DNA from 2 places in the Photobacterium sp. 1_MG-2023 genome. Region 2 is predicted to be linked to the other one. Evidence: predicted binding sites of a transcription regulator. Region 2 holds the regulator's gene; the other holds the start of a gene.

The links. The regulator MetJ, encoded in region 2, represses methionine synthesis genes. The targets are predictions, from matches to a motif close to TTAGACNTNTANANGTCTAA.
Region 1: metH (methionine synthase) is a predicted target of MetJ. The motif match lies at 4,979-4,998, and genes of this name have one in related genera.

Annotation. Positions count from the first base shown of each region.
Region 1 is NZ_JAUORR010000008.1:126-8,109, reverse strand. It holds gene lysC (lysine-sensitive aspartokinase 3) at 1-1,153, shown strand, start outside; gene metH (methionine synthase) at 1,255-4,923, opposite strand; gene Q4579_RS09055 (sodium:proton antiporter) at 5,123-6,460, shown strand; gene metA (homoserine O-succinyltransferase) at 6,518-7,462, opposite strand; rRNA gene rrf (5S ribosomal RNA) at 7,677-7,792, opposite strand; tRNA gene Q4579_RS09040 (tRNA-Thr) at 7,800-7,875, opposite strand.
Region 2 is NZ_JAUORR010000007.1:55,726-63,709, forward strand. It holds gene Q4579_RS08440 (bifunctional aspartate kinase/homoserine dehydrogenase II) at 1-1,349, opposite strand, end outside; gene Q4579_RS08445 (O-succinylhomoserine (thiol)-lyase) at 1,346-2,515, opposite strand; gene metJ (met regulon transcriptional regulator MetJ) at 2,702-3,019, shown strand; gene Q4579_RS08455 (malic enzyme-like NAD(P)-binding protein) at 3,093-4,340, opposite strand; gene rpmE (50S ribosomal protein L31) at 4,624-4,839, opposite strand; gene priA (primosomal protein N') at 5,067-7,265, shown strand; gene cytR (DNA-binding transcriptional regulator CytR) at 7,443-7,984, shown strand, end outside.

The DNA of each region.
Region 1 (7,984 bases), on a different contig from region 2:
GCGCCTGCGCGCCATTCACCAGAGCGTCTTGGCGGATTTACAGCAACCTGAAACCATTGAAAGCGCCGTCCACGCGCTGCTGGATCAGGTCGCAGCACTGGCGGATAAGGCTGCTGAGCATAAATCAGCAGAGCTGACCGATCAGCTGGTTGCGAATGGCGAACTGCTGTCGACCTATCTGTTTACACAAATTCTGTGCGAAATGGGTGCGGATGCCGTCCGTTACGATATTCGTGAAGTTCTGCGGACGGACAGCCGGTTTGGCAAAGCCAGCCCGGAACCCGAGATGATTCGCCAGTTGAGTGAAGAAAACCTGTTACCGCTGCTGCACAATCAAATTGTGGTCTCACAAGGCTTTATCGGCAGTGATGAGCTGGGCCGGACAACCACGCTGGGCCGTGGCGGCAGTGACTACAGTGCCGCACTGATGGCTGAAGCCATTGATGCAGGTACGCTGGAGATCTGGACTGATGTCCCGGGCATGTACACGACTGACCCGCGTATCGCGCCCAAAGCCACGCCAATCAAAGAAATCAGCTTCAGCGAAGCCTCTGAAATGGCAAACTTTGGTGCCAAGATTCTGCATCCATCGACGCTGATCCCAGCCGTTCGTCGCCAGATCCCCGTTTTTGTCGGCTCATCGAAAGCCCCGGAACAAGGTGGCACCTGGATCCGTAAAACAGTGAGTGATGCGCCCCTGTTTCGTGCGCTGGCACTGCGCAACAACCAGACCCTGATTACCCTGACCAGCCTGAACATGTTCCATGCCTACGGCTTTCTGGCTGAGGTCTTTCGGATTCTGGCGGAACACAAAGTATCGGTTGATCTGATTTCGACTTCTGAAGTCAGCGTGTCTCTGACCATGGATCAGACTGACACAGGCGGCGGCGCGCCAACGCTGCCTCCGGGAGCACATGCAGCGCTCAGCGAGCTGTGCCGTGTTGAGATAGAACAGGAGCTGTGCCTGATCTCTCTGATCGGAAACCGCATGAGTCAGACCGCAGGTTCAGTCAGCAAGGTGTTCAATACACTGGAAGAATATAAGCTGCGGATGATTTGCTACGGCGCCAGCCCACATAACCTGTGTTTCCTGGTCAAAACTGAGCACGCGCTACCGATTGCCCAGAATCTGCATCGCAAGATCTTTGAGTAATTCTCAGCACCACTGCGATCGAAAAAGGGCGCTTTCAGCGCCCTTTCTGATTTCCTAAACTGCCGCAAAACTTCCGATTCAAGAAGCCTTACCAACACAGTTTAAAGATTTGGCCCCAGCCATTTCTCGGCTTCCGTCTCATCCCAGCCTTTGCGCGCCGCATAACTCAGCATCTGATCGCGCTGAATCTGCGCCACGGCAAAATAGCGGGATTCCGGATGAGAGAAATACCAGCCTGAAACAGCCGCCCCGGGCCACATCGCAAAGCTTTCAGTCAGCTTCATTCCCGTATTGGTTTCTGCATCCAGCAGTGTCCAGATCTCGCCCTTTTCCGTATGCTCAGGACAAGCCGGATACCCCGGTGCCGGACGAATCCCCTGATACTTTTCACGGATCAGATCGTCATTGGCCAGGTTTTCATCCGGTGCATAGCCCCAAATTTCCTTACGAACCTGCTCGTGCATGCATTCCGCAAAGGCTTCAGCCAGACGATCAGCCACCGCCTGAATCATGATGGCATTGTAATCATCGCCCTTTGCCTTGAACTGCTCGGCAATCTCATACTCACCAATTCCGCCGGTTACGGCAAAGGCACCAATCCAGTCGGCTTTACCGCTGTCCTTCGGCGCAATGTAATCGGACAGACAGTAATTCGGCCCTTTGGTTTTTTCGGTTTGCTGACGCAGACCACGCAGTGTCGTGAACACTTCTGTCCGGGTTTCATCGGTATACACTTCAACGTCATCGCCAATATTGTTGGCGGGAAACAGACCGCATACCCCATTCGCCTTGATGCTGCCAGTTGCCTCAATCTCGTCCAGAAGCTGATTGGCATCATCAAATAAGCGCTGTGCTTCCTGACCCACCACCTCATGGCGCAGAATCGTCGGATACTTGCCACTCAGCGACCAGGTCATGAAGAATGGCGTCCAATCGATATAACGGCGCAGGGTTGCGATATCAAAATCTTTGAAAACATGGATGCCCGGTTTTTTTGGCACTGGGGGCGCGTACGCCTGCCAGTCGATAGCTACTTTATTTTCACGGGCCGCTTCCAGACTCACGGGCGCGCTGCGCGGACGCTTACGGGCATGCTGCTCACGAACCACCTCGTATTCCTGATCCAGACGTTCAACGAAGGCCGGTCGCTGCCTCTCGGACAAGAGTGCCGAACAGACCCCGACAGCACGCGAGGCATTTGAAACATAAACAACAGGGGCATGGTAGTTTTGCTCAATTTTGACGGCGGTATGGGCCTTGGAGGTTGTGGCCCCGCCAATCAGCAGAGGCAGATCAAAACCCTGCCGCTCCATTTCTTTGGCAACATGCACCATTTCATCCAGTGAAGGCGTGATCAGCCCGGAGAGGCCGATAATATCGACCTTCTCTTCTCTGGCCACTTTCAGGATTTTGTCGCACGGAACCATGACGCCGAGGTCAATGATTTCGAAGTTATTACATTGCAGAACGACACCGACAATATTCTTCCCGATATCATGAACATCCCCTTTCACCGTCGCGAGCAGGATCTTTCCGTTACTGCTGCCAGATTGCTTCTCGGCATTGATATAAGGTTCCAGGTAAGCCACTGCCTGTTTCATCACGCGGGCAGATTTCACCACCTGTGGCAGGAACATTTTCCCTTCACCGAAGAGGTCACCCACCACATTCATCCCCGCCATCAGCGGACCTTCAATCACTTCCAGCGGTTTGCTGGCGTTCTGGCGGGCTTCTTCCGTATCTTCGACAATGAACTCAGTGATCCCTTTCACCAATGCATGTGCCAGACGCTTCTCGACGGGCCAGCTTCGCCATTCTGCGGCAGTTTTATCTTCAACGGCTTCGCCGGTGCCCCGGTATTTTTCAGCCAGATCCAGCAGGCGCTCGGTCGAATCATCTCGTCGATTGAGCACCACATCTTCCACAGCCACCCGGAGCTCTTCCGGCAAATCATCGTAAATCGCCAGCTGACCGGCGTTCACGATGCCCATATCCATCCCATTCTTAAAGCAGTGATACAGGAACACAGCATGAATGGCTTCACGAACCGGCTCGTTTCCACGGAATGAGAACGACACGTTCGACACGCCCCCGGAGACCATGGCATGCGGCAACGTCCGCTTGATGTCACCAACCGCTTCAATAAAGTCCACCGCGTAGTTGTTGTGCTCCTCAATTCCGGTCGCGACTGCAAAGATATTCGGGTCAAAGATAATATCTTCCGGCGGGAAGCCGACCTCATCAACCAGGACGCGATAGGCTTTGGTACAGATCTCTATCTTCCGCTCCCGGGTATCTGCCTGGCCCACTTCATCGAAAGCCATCACAATCACCGCCGCACCATAACGACGGATCAGTTTGGCCTGCTCAACAAACTTCTCTTTGCCTTCTTTGAGTGAGATTGAGTTGACGATCGGTTTGCCCTGCACGCACTTCAGGCCGGCTTCCAGAATTTCCCACTTCGAGGAGTCGATCATGATCGGAACACGGGAAATCTCTGGCTCAGAGGCACACAAATTCAGAAAGCGCACCATGGCTGCTTCCGCATCCAGCATGCCCTCATCCATATTGATGTCGATGATCTGCGCACCGGCTTCAACCTGCTGACGGGCAACTTCCAGTGCTTCGTCGTACAATTCCTCTTTAATCAGACGACGAAAACGAGCCGAACCTGTCACATTAGTCCGCTCACCCACGTTCACAAACAAGGTGTCTTTTTCTATCGTCAGTGGTTCCAGACCAGATAAGCGGCAAGCCACAGTCAGTTCAGGAATTTGCCGGGGTTTGACGTTTGCAGTCACCCGCGCCATTTCACGGATATGCTCCGGCGTTGTGCCACAGCAGCCACCGACCAGATTCAGAAAACCCGATTCAGCCCACTCCCGGATATGCTCAGCCATCTCCGCGGCTTCAAGATCGTATTCACCAAACGCATTCGGCAGGCCTGCGTTGGGGTGCGCTGAAACGACACACTCAGAGATCCGGGACAGCTCCTCCACATACTGACGCAATTCATCCGGCCCCAATGCACAGTTCAGGCCAAAGGAGATCGGCTTCACGTGCCGCAGGGAGTTATAAAAGGCTTCCGTTGTCTGACCAGACAGTGTCCGGCCAGATGCATCAGTGATCGTACCGGAAATCATCACTGGCAAGGTTTGCCCAAGCTCTTCGAAGACAGTATCCACGGCAAATGCGCAGGCTTTGGCATTCAGGGTATCGAAAATTGTCTCGATCAGGATGAGGTCCGAACCACCCCGGATCAGGGCTCGGGTAGATTCGGCGTAAGCAGTCACTAACTGATCAAAGGTGACATTGCGGAAGCTGGGATCATTGACGTCTGGCGAAATAGAACAGGTCCGGTTGGTCGGACCAAGCACACCCGCCACAAAACGAGGTTTATCCGGTGTTTTTGCCGTCCACTCATCCGCAACCTGACGCGCCAGTCTGGCCGCTTCGAAATTAATCTCGGCACTCAGACATTCCATATCATAGTCGGCCATCGCAATGGTGGTGGCATTGAAAGTATTGGTTTCCAGGATATCGGCGCCTGCTTCCAGATAGGCTGCATGAATGTCCCGAATCAGTTGCGGTTGCGTCAGCACCAGCAGGTCATTATTGCCTTTCAGATCGGAATGCCAATCTGAAAAACGTTCCCCGCGATAATCCTCTTCTTCCAGCTTATAGCTCTGGATCATGGTGCCCATGCCACCATCGATGATCAGGATCTGTTCTTTCAACCGCTGTTGTATTCTATCCGTTCCCTTCGACACTGCTTACTTCCTTACACTTAAACTTATCAGCTGTTCACATCCTATCACAGCCTGATTGGAAATCTAGACGTCTATACATCGTTTGCGAAAACTAATTCTTCAAGGATAAGCTCAAAGTTTTTATGGCTATCCCGGGCTTGAGCATTTATATTTTGTCACAATTTTTGCTTTACACTATTTCAACAGATGAGGACCAAGGATGTCGGTATACAGTACCCTCTGTTTTCTCGCCGCAGCTGCGATGGTTATTGCCTTTATTAACCACAAAATAGGCAAGATGCAAACCACAATTGCCATCACTGCAGGTGCCATTGTTTTATCACTCGGGATTGTGATCGCAGGCCACAATGGCTGGTTTCATCTGGAAGAAATTGCTGCTGAACAACTGGGACAAATCGACTTCGAGAGCTTTCTGCTGAAAGGGATCCTTGGCTTTCTGCTGTTTGCCGGGGGATTGGGGATCAAACTGCCGCATCTTGAAGATCAGAAATGGGAAATTGCAATTCTGGCCTTGGGAGCCACCCTCTTTTCGACGTTCTTTATCGGGGGCGCGCTATGGTGGATTTGTCAGACGCTGGGCATCCAGTTTGACCTGATCTACTGTCTGCTGTTTGGGGCACTGATTTCACCAACGGACCCGATCGCCGTCCTAGCGATTGTGAAAAAGTTACACGCCCCCCGCCGTATTTCAACCCAGATTGAGGGCGAGTCACTGTTCAATGATGGCTTCGGTCTGGTCATTTTTGTCACACTCTTCACCATTGCGTTTGGTGATGAAGCGCCAACCATTCTGGGCGTCGGTCATCTGTTCCTGCAGGAAGCCATCGGTGGCATTACTTACGGTTTCGTACTGGGTCTGCTGTTCCACTATTTGATTAGTTCCACCGATGATCACTCCATGGAACTGCTGCTGACACTGGGCATCCCAACGGCAGGATATGCGTTTGCAGATATTATTCATGTCTCTGGGCCACTTGCGATGGTGGTGTCTGGCATTATGATCGGGAACTGGACCCGCTATATTGGTTTCTCCAAAGAAAGTGAAGACCACCTGGATCACTTCTGGGAGCTTGTTGACGAGTTCCTCAACGGTGTCCTGTTCCTGCTGATCGGAATGAGTATGCTGTCGTTCAGTTTTCACGAAGAGGACTGGACGCTGATGGTCATCGCAGTACCGCTGGTGCTGTTGGCGCGTTTCCTGAGCGTCAAACTGTCTTACATCGGCTTTAAACGGTTCCGGAAATACAACCCGGAATCGGTGAAGATCCTCACCTGGGGTGGCTTGCGTGGTGGTCTGGCTCTCGCGATGGCCATGGCGATTCCGGCGGGCGTCATTGTGATCCCGGAGAAAAACATCGACGTAAAAGAGCTGATTCTGGTCATGACATACTCCGTGGTGGTGTTCTCTATCCTGATCCAGGGTTCGACAATTACGCCAATGATAGAGAAAGCCAAAGCATGGGAAGCCAAACACAATCAAAAAGAAGCTGACAGTATACAAGCCAGCAATCAGACCGAGACTGACCCGAGGTCCTGAAATCTCCCAAATAAAAAAGACCTGCAATGTGCAGGTCTTTTTTATTTCTCGTAAATATCAATCATCATCTTTGGTAAATTTGTCTTCCGAGAAGTGGTCCAAATCATAAGGCGTTTGCTGATAAACACAGTAGTTCAACCAATTTGAAAATAACAGATGACCATGACTGCGCCAGCTTGCTGAAGGTTCATGATCCGGATTGTCATCACGATAGTAGTTAACCGGAATGTTCGGCTCCATTCCTTCCCCTAAGTCACGCATGTATTCATGATGCAGTGTCTTGGCATCATATTCCGGATGCCCCGTCACGAAGACGCTTCGCTTATCTTTGGTCGTCGCCAGATAAACTCCGGCTTGCTCCGATGTCGCCAGAATATCCAGATCGGTATGCTGGGTCAGAAAATCTGCAGAGAAATCTGCATATCTTGAATGCGGCGCCAGGAAAGTATCATCAAATCCACGCAGCAGCGGATGATGTGGATGGTGCGTGGTATGTGTATAGATACCCGATAGTTTGTCTTTCCGGGTCCGCTTTGGCAGGTCATACATTAACTTCAACCCTGCCTGCGCCGCCCAGCAAACATACATGGTCGACGTGACATGTCCTTTGGCCCAATTCAAAATGGCCTGAATTTCCTCCCAGTAAAGCACATCCTCAAACTGAACCAGACCAAGTGGCGCTCCCGTGACAATCAGTCCGTCGAAATTACGGTTCTTCACCATCTCAAACTGGCGATAAAAGGTATCCAAGTGCTCAGTCGGTGTATTTTTGGTTGGCCGATTATCAATACGAAGCAACTCGACATCAACCTGCAGGGGGCTATTCGACAACAAACGAAGAAATTGAGTTTCAGTTTCAATTTTCTTCGGCATCAAATTCAGCAGCAACACCTTCAGCGGACGAATTTCCTGACTGGCAGCCCGTTTTTCGGACATCACAAAGATATTTTCACCACGTAAAATATCAGTTGCCGGTAATTGATCAGGAATTTTGATGGGCATATTCTCACTCCGCTAAGATGTTTAGACGTCCAGATACCCAAAAGTTATAGAAAATCACGCATGACTGCAAGCAATACCGCATTAAAAGAATTATAGATAAGCGTACTAATATTGAAAAAAACTAATAGAAAGAGAGTGTTCAATTGAAGTCGTGAGGGGTTAAAGAATCGCAGATATGAAAAAACCCAGCCGAAGGCTGGGTTTAAAAGAGGGTGTTTAGCGATGTCCTACTCTCACATGGGGAGACCCCACACTACCATCGGCGCTGCTGCGTTTCACGTCTGAGTTCGGCATGGGATCAGGTGGTTCCACAGCGCTATGGTCGCTAAACAAATTGTGGTGCTAGTACCCAGATTTGAACTGGGGGCCTCACCCTTACCAAGGGTGCGCTCTACCAACTGAGCTATACCAGCAAAATCTATCTAAACAAAGTCTTACATTTCACTGCTTTGTTTCGGTCATCTTGCGTGATGCGATGCAAATTTCGAACTGAGACGCGCAGCGTACTGGAGTACGTGAGCA
Region 2 (7,984 bases):
TTCTGAGCCTGAAACAGGCTCTGATGAATTTGCTGAACCAGCGCCGGAATATCCGCCTGCCGCAATACCGCAACCAGACTCAGCCCCGATTCGGCTTCCGAAATAAACTCCACCGGCTGCCCTTTCAGCTGCTGCTGGAAACCGTGGCAGTGCACCGGATTATTCACCACGCCGGCACCGACTGCCGCGACCATGGTGAAACCATCACGCAGACGGATTTCAGCATGCAAGCCGCTGTCCTGGAGCAGAGACAACACCCCATTCGCCATTTCCGCCGTATATGCCAGCAGGATCTGCCCTTTGTCCGCCTCGACACTCTGCGCCAGGGGTTGCACCTGTGCCTGGGGCAACAGCGTACTCAGTTCAGTTTCAATCTGCTGCAGATTCTGAGCCCGGGTCACCGACAGTTCCAACAGGCAGACTTCATCCAGCGAGGTCACAATCTTGGCCCCCCGTCCAGAGGCCAGCACCCGTTCCACCCGTGTGGAGCCGGATTCCGGTTGCAGACTACAGCGCAGCGTCAGGTCAATGGCACTTTGTGCCACAGGCTGAAGAGTACGACTGTGCAGTACCGGTGCTGCCAGGCGAGCCAGCTCATCGGCTTCATCCAGCCGCAGCAAAGGTAACAAGCAGGCATCGCTGACAATACGCGGGTCGGCACTGTATACCCCGGCCACATCACTCCAGATTGTCACGCGGCTGACCCCGGCCAGTGCTCCAATCACCGTCGCGGAATAGTCTGAGCCATTCCGGCCCAGCAAGACCGTTTCCCGGGCCTGATTACTGGCCATAAAGCCGGTGATCACCAGTCGGTGACCGCTGTGCTGGGCCAGTTCATTCTGCAATAACGGCAATGAACGTCCGCGATCCACTTCTGGCTGTGTGGCACGCTCTGCCCGCAGAAACACACGAGAATCCACGGCACGAGCGGCCAAGCCTTTCTGAGTCAGGAGCGCAGCCAGCAAGCGGGAAGACCACAGTTCACCATGACCCAGCACCCATGCCTGCCGGGCCGGGGTCAGGTCGCGATCCGTCAGTTGCCCCAGTTCACTGAATTCAAGATGCAAAGACGTCAGTAAGTCATCGGCAGCCGTTTCATCCAGTAACTCTTCAATCAGGTGCTGCTGAAAATTCCGCAGATCCTGCAAACTCTCATGCGCCAGACGCCCATCCTTGGGCAGCTGGGCCAGCCACTGAATCAGACGGTTCGTTGTTTTACCCGCCGCTGATACAACAATCAGATCGTCGGACTGAGAATATTGCTGCAGGATATTGACGACATTCCGGTAACAACCGGCATCCGCCAGACTGCTGCCTCCGAATTTATGTAACTGACGCTCAAGACTCATGCACCGGCCTCCGCCGCTTTGGCAAACGCCTGATCCAGATCGGCGATCAGATCATCCGCATCTTCCAGCCCGACCGACAAACGCAGCAGCGATGGCAGCAATCCAGCGGCCAGTTGTGCCTCGTCCGACATCGCTCTGTGGGTCATGCTGGCCGGGTGCGCGATCAGACTTTCTGTTCCCCCCAGCGATTCAGCCAGTGAAAACAACTTCAGGGTCGCCACAAAAACTTCCAGTTGTTTCATGTCCCCTGCCAGCTCAAAGCTCAGCATGGAGCCAAACCCTTGCTGCTGTTTTGCGGCAATGTCATGACCGGGATGATCCGCCAGGCTTGGATGATAAATTTGTCCGACCAGCGGCTGGGTTTGCAGATAAGCCAGCAGGCGGGCTGAATTTTCTTCATGTAAACGCATCCGCGGTACCAGCGTCCGGACACCCCGCAACGTCAGATAAGCATCAAACGGCGCGCCCGTGGCACCGATACAGTTGGCCCACCAGGACAGTTGCTCCGCATGCTCGCTGTCTTTGGCGATCAGCACCCCGCCGACGACATCGGAGTGACCGTTAATATATTTGGTGGTGGAGTGCACCACGAAATCAGCTCCCAGCGAAATGGGCTGCTGCAGCGCCGGAGATAAGAAGGTGTTATCCACGGCAACCAGGGCGCCCGCAGCATGCGCCTGTTCACACAACTGTGCTACATCGATCACTCGCAGCAAGGGGTTGGACGGCGTTTCAACCCACACCAGCTTGGGTTGCTTCGCCAGTGCTTCAGCCAGTGCTTCCGGGTTGCCCTGATCGACAAACAACACCTGAAAATCGCCTTTCCCGGCCCGGGTATTGAACAGTCGATAAGTGCCGCCATAACAATCATGAGGGGCAACCACCAGATCGCCCGGCCCTAATTGCGCTGTCGCCAGCAGGTTGATCGCCGCCGTACCACAACTGGTCACCACCCCCCCAGCACCGCCTTCAAGATCGGCCAGTGTTTCAGCCAGCAGGTTCCGGGTCGGATTGCCTGAACGAGAGTAATCATATTGGGGCAGCGTGCCCAGCTCTGGGAAGCCATAGGTTGAGGTCAAGTAAATCGGTGGCACCACAGCACGAAATTGCTGATCAGTTTCAATACCGCTGCGTACAGCGATGGTCGCTGTTTTCTTGTCTCTCATATCGTTGCTTCCTTGTTCCATCGGCATGACCGGGGTCGACGAGAATAAAATTTCCACAACCTTAGCTAGAATTAAAAAAGACGTCAACACTTCTGGACGTCCATATGTCTTTGCTTGTGGCAGTAAATCCCGCTAAAATTCCCCCATACAATATTTCGAAACCCGATATCGCTGAGAAGGTAAACAATGGCAAAGTGGAACGGTGAGTACATCAGCCCTTATGCAGAACATGGCAAGAAAAATGAGCAGGTCAAAAAGATCACTGTTTCAATCCCATTGAAAGTGCTGAAAATCCTCACGGACGAACGCACCCGCCGTCAGGTAAACAACCTTCGCCATGCCACCAACAGCGAATTGTTGTGCGAAGCTTTTCTGCACGCCTACACCGGTCAGCCATTGCCAACAGACGAAGATATCCGGAAAGACCGCCCGGACGACCTGCCAGCAGAAGCCAAAGCGATCATGGACAGCCTGGGTATTGAATACGAAGATATCAACGAATAATCTAGCCCTTGCACGCAAAAAAAAACCAGCCTTTCGGCTGGTTTTTCAATCCTGAATCACGATGGATGTGTCATTACACTTCCATATAACCCACTGGCATTTCAATACGGGCAACCCCTGATGCAACCGCAGCTTCCGCAACCGCTTTCGCAACGCGAGGCAGCAGACGCGGATCCATTGGCTTCGGAATAATATACTCAGGGCCGAACGCCAGTTTCTCAACACCGGCTGCTTTCACAACTTCCGCAGGAACCGGCTCTTTCGCCAGTTCACGGATCGCATGAACCGCAGCCAGCTTCATGTCATCATTGATCTCGCTGGCACGCACATCCAACGCACCACGGAAAATAAACGGGAAGCAAATCACGTTATTCACCTGATTCGGATAATCCGAACGACCGGTCCCCATGATCAGATCATTGCGCACGGTATGGGCCAGTTCTGGCTTGATCTCTGGATCCGGGTTGGAGCAGGCAAAAACAATCGGCTGATCAGCCATCAGTTTCAGCGCTTCTGCAGACAACAGATCCGGGCCGGACACGCCGACAAAGATATCCGCACCTTCAATCACATCTTCCAGCGTTCGCTTATCGGTATTATTGGCAAACAGCTGCTTGTATTCGTTGATGTCATCGCGACGGGTGTGAATCACACCTTTACGGTCCAGCATGTAGATTTTCTCACGCTGCGCGCCACATTTAATCAGCAGTTCCATACAAGCCACGGCAGCTGCACCAGCCCCCAGGCAGACAATCACAGCTTCATTGATGTTCTTGCCCTGCAGTTCCAGTGCATTCAGCATACCCGCAGCAGTCACAATGGCCGTTCCGTGCTGATCATCATGGAAAACCGGGACCTGGCAGCGTTCAATCAGACGCTTTTCAATTTCAAAGCAGTCAGGCGCTTTGATATCTTCCAGGTTAATGCCACCAAAAGTGTCTGCAATATTCGCAACTGTATCGACGAACTCGTCGATGGTGCGGTGCTTGACTTCGATATCAATCGAATCCAGGCCTGCAAAACGTTTGAACAACAGTGCCTTACCTTCCATCACTGGCTTAGACGCCAGCGGGCCGAGGTTGCCCAGCCCCAGAATCGCCGTACCGTTGGTAATGACGGCAACCATGTTGCCCTTACCGGTGTACTTATAGACATTTTCTGAGTTTTGCGCGATTTCACGCACAGGTTCAGCCACACCCGGGCTGTAAGCCAGAGCGAGGTCTTCTACAGTGTTGGCAGGCTTGCTGAGTTCAACCGAAATTTTCCCGGGGACAGGGTAAGCATGATAGTGAAGTGCTTGTTGACGAAAATCTTCAGACATAGTTATTAGAATCCTGAATGGATGGATGTTCGGTTCGGTATTGAACAATGAATCATATTCGATAGCAGCACAAAATCCTAGTTTGCGCTAGCTGGTAATACCATGAGAATGCAGTCGGAACGCAGGAAAAATGCGGGGGTGTGACCTGCACGACTCATTATTATGATTATTGTAAATAAGAAGCCGAACATCAATGCGCTTGCGGGATCCCTCAAAAGCAAAAAGGGATGCCGCAGCATCCCTTTTTTCGACAGTGTCTTTCAGGTCTGAAGACCCGCAGCAATTACTTGCTGGACAGAGCGCCGAAACGCTTGTTGAATTTGTCGATACGGCCACCGGTGCTCACTTGACGCTGCTTACCAGTGTAGAATGGGTGACATTTGTCGCACACATCCAGGTTGATGTCGTCTTTGCTCAGAGTAGAGTTGAAGACGAAAGTGTTGCCGCAAGAACAACGAGCGTTTACAGCAGTGTATTCTGGGTGGATACCTTGTTTCATGGGGAAACCTCATAGCTAAGGCCGTGTCGCTCTCCCGATCCAAAGCCGGGCACCACACGTCGTTAATTAACACTGTCAGGCCAAAGGCGCTGGACAAATAGGCGGCGTATGATAATCAATCAGCAGCCACAGATCAACCGCAATCAGAACCTGCTGTGACTTTGCCTCATCCGCCCCGCAAGGTACACTGGCCCTATTCTCAGCATAAGTGAATTCAGCCAAACTGCATGACTGCCACCATCGCCAAAATAGCGCTGCCCGTCCCACTGGACAAAACCTTCGATTATCTGATTCCTGCGGGTCAAAAGCCGGTGGTCGGTGGCCGGGTTCGTGTCCCTTTTGGTCGCCAGCAACTGACCGGGATCGTGATTGAACTCACGGATTCGTCCTCTTTTTCACGCGACCAGCTCAAACCCCTCAAAGCCGTGCTGGACGCTGCTCCCTTGTGGCAACCACCGCTATTCCAATTACTGGAATGGACCAGCCGTTATTATCAGTATCCGCTGGGCGACACGCTGGCCAATGCACTGCCCGCAGCATTGCGTAAAGGCAAACCGGCCAACAGTGAAATTCGTTACTGGCAACTGACGGAACCAGGCAAAGATCAACCTCTGACGGCTTTAACCCGCGCCCCCCGTCAGGCCAAAGTGCTGACCCTGCTGCGCAACGGCGAACTCAGTCACGACATGATGCTTGACGCAGAAGTGAGCAGCGCCACGCTGAAAACTCTGGCCGACAAAGGCTGGATTGAAAGCTATCAATCGGTACCGAAAACACTTTGCTGGCAGGAAAGTTTTGCGATCACCGAAGACAAACCACGCTTGAACGAAGAGCAGGCGCTGGCCATCGCCAGTGTGAATGCCAATCCGGAATACGGCTGCTACTTATTGGAAGGGGTGACAGGTTCCGGCAAAACAGAAGTTTATCTCAACCTGCTCGAACCCATTCTGGCGGCCGGAAAACAGGCATTGGTGCTAGTGCCGGAAATTGGCCTGACCCCGCAAACCATCAGCCGTTTTCAGCGACGGTTTCATGTACCGCTGTTTACGATTCACTCCGGGCTGAACGATACAGAACGTCTGAGCGCCTGGCTGGCTGGCCGGGACAATCAGGCCGGGATCATCATCGGCACCCGCTCTGCCCTCTTCACGCCGTTTGCCAATCTCGGCATCATTATTGTCGATGAAGAACATGACGCGTCTTATAAACAGCAGGACAGTCTGCGCTATCACGCCCGCGATATGGCCGTCCTGCGGGCCAGCAAAGAAAATATTCCGATTGTACTGGGCTCTGCCACCCCGGCGCTGGAAACCCTGCACAACGCAAAAACCGGGAAGTACCATCATCTGCACCTCACCCGCCGGGCCGGGAATGCACAGGCAGCACGCCATGGTGTACTGGATGTCAAAGGCCTGTATCTGGAAGCGGGTCTCTCCGCCCCACTCATCGCCCGAATGCGGCAGCACCTCAGTGCGGGCAATCAGGTCATGCTGTTTCTCAACCGCCGCGGTTTTGCTCCGGCGCTGATGTGTCACGAATGTGGCTGGCTGGCAGATTGTAAACGCTGCGACGCTTACTACACCTATCACCAGAATACCGGGGAACTGCGCTGCCATCACTGTCAGACCCAGCGGCCCGTCATGCCCCAGTGCCAGCAATGCGGTTCTACACAGCTCCAGACCGTCGGTGTTGGTACGGAGCAGCTCGAACATCAGCTGGGCGAGCTGTTTCCCGACTATAAAACCGTTCGGATTGACCGCGACAGCACCCGGCGCAAAGGCAGCCTGGATCACTATCTGGAAGCCATTCGCAACAAAGACTATCAGATCCTGATCGGCACTCAGATGCTCGCCAAAGGGCACCATTTCCCCGATGTCACTCTGGTTGCGCTGGTCGATGTCGACAGCGCCCTGTTCAGCAATGATTTCCGGGCACCGGAACGGCTGGCTCAACTCTTTATTCAGGTCGCAGGCCGGGCTGGCCGGGCCAGCAAACCCGGCGAGGTACTGCTGCAGACCCACCACCCGGATCACGCACTCCTACAAGCGCTGCTGTATCAGGGCTACGACCATTTCGCCGCACAGGCACTGACCGAGCGGCGTCAGGCCATGCTGCCTCCTTATACATATCTGGCGCTGTTTCGTGCCGAAGCACAGCAAAGTGATCTCACGGAGCAGTTTCTGCTGCAGGTCCGCGGCATTCTGGAATCCAGTCCGCTCTTCAGCAACCACACGCTGGTCATGGGACCCAACCCGGCGCCCCTCTCGCGCCGGGCGGGTCGCTACCGCTGGCAACTCCTCTTGCAGGCACCGGATCGTAAGACTCTCCAGCAACTGCTGAGCATTGCACGGCCAGCCATTCAGCTCTTGCCACTGGCCCGAAAAGTCCGCTGGTCGCTCGATGTTGAGCCTCAGGATCTGAGCTGAAGATAAAACAAATAATGCGATCTGCTTCACAAAGCCAATGTAATTTATGCTATTGCGCACATGTTTAAACCCGCTTAAAGCGCCTACAATAACAGGCTTGCCGGACTAGGTTTCTGCGCCGATTTAGCGCCGATCCCCCGACAATCATGAGAGAAATATCTTAGAGAGGAACAATTTATGGCGACAATGAAGGATGTTGCCCAGCTGGCCGGTGTTTCAACCGCGACGGTTTCCCGTGCGCTGATGAACCCGGAGAAAGTGTCGGCCTCAACCCGTAAAAAAGTTGAACAGGCTGTCATGGACGCTGGCTATTCCCCCAACTCCCTGGCCCGCAACCTGCGACGCAATGAATCCAAAACCATTGTCGCAATCGTCCCGGATATCTGTGATCCCTATTTCACAGAAATCATTCGCGGTATTGAAGAAGCCGCCATGGAGCATGGTTATCTGGTGCTGCTGGGCGACAGTGGTCAGCAAAAAAGCCGGGAAAACTCATTCGTGAATCTGGTCTTTACCAAACAAGCCGATGGCATGTTGTTGCTGGGTACAGATCTTCCGTTTGACATCAGTAAGCCCGAGCAGAAAAACCTGCCGCCGATGGTGATGGCCTGCGAGTTTGCACCTGAGCTGGAACTGCCAACCGTCCACATCGACAACCTGACCGCCGCTTTTGAAGCCGTCAACTACCTGACGCAGATGGGCCATCAGCACATTGCACA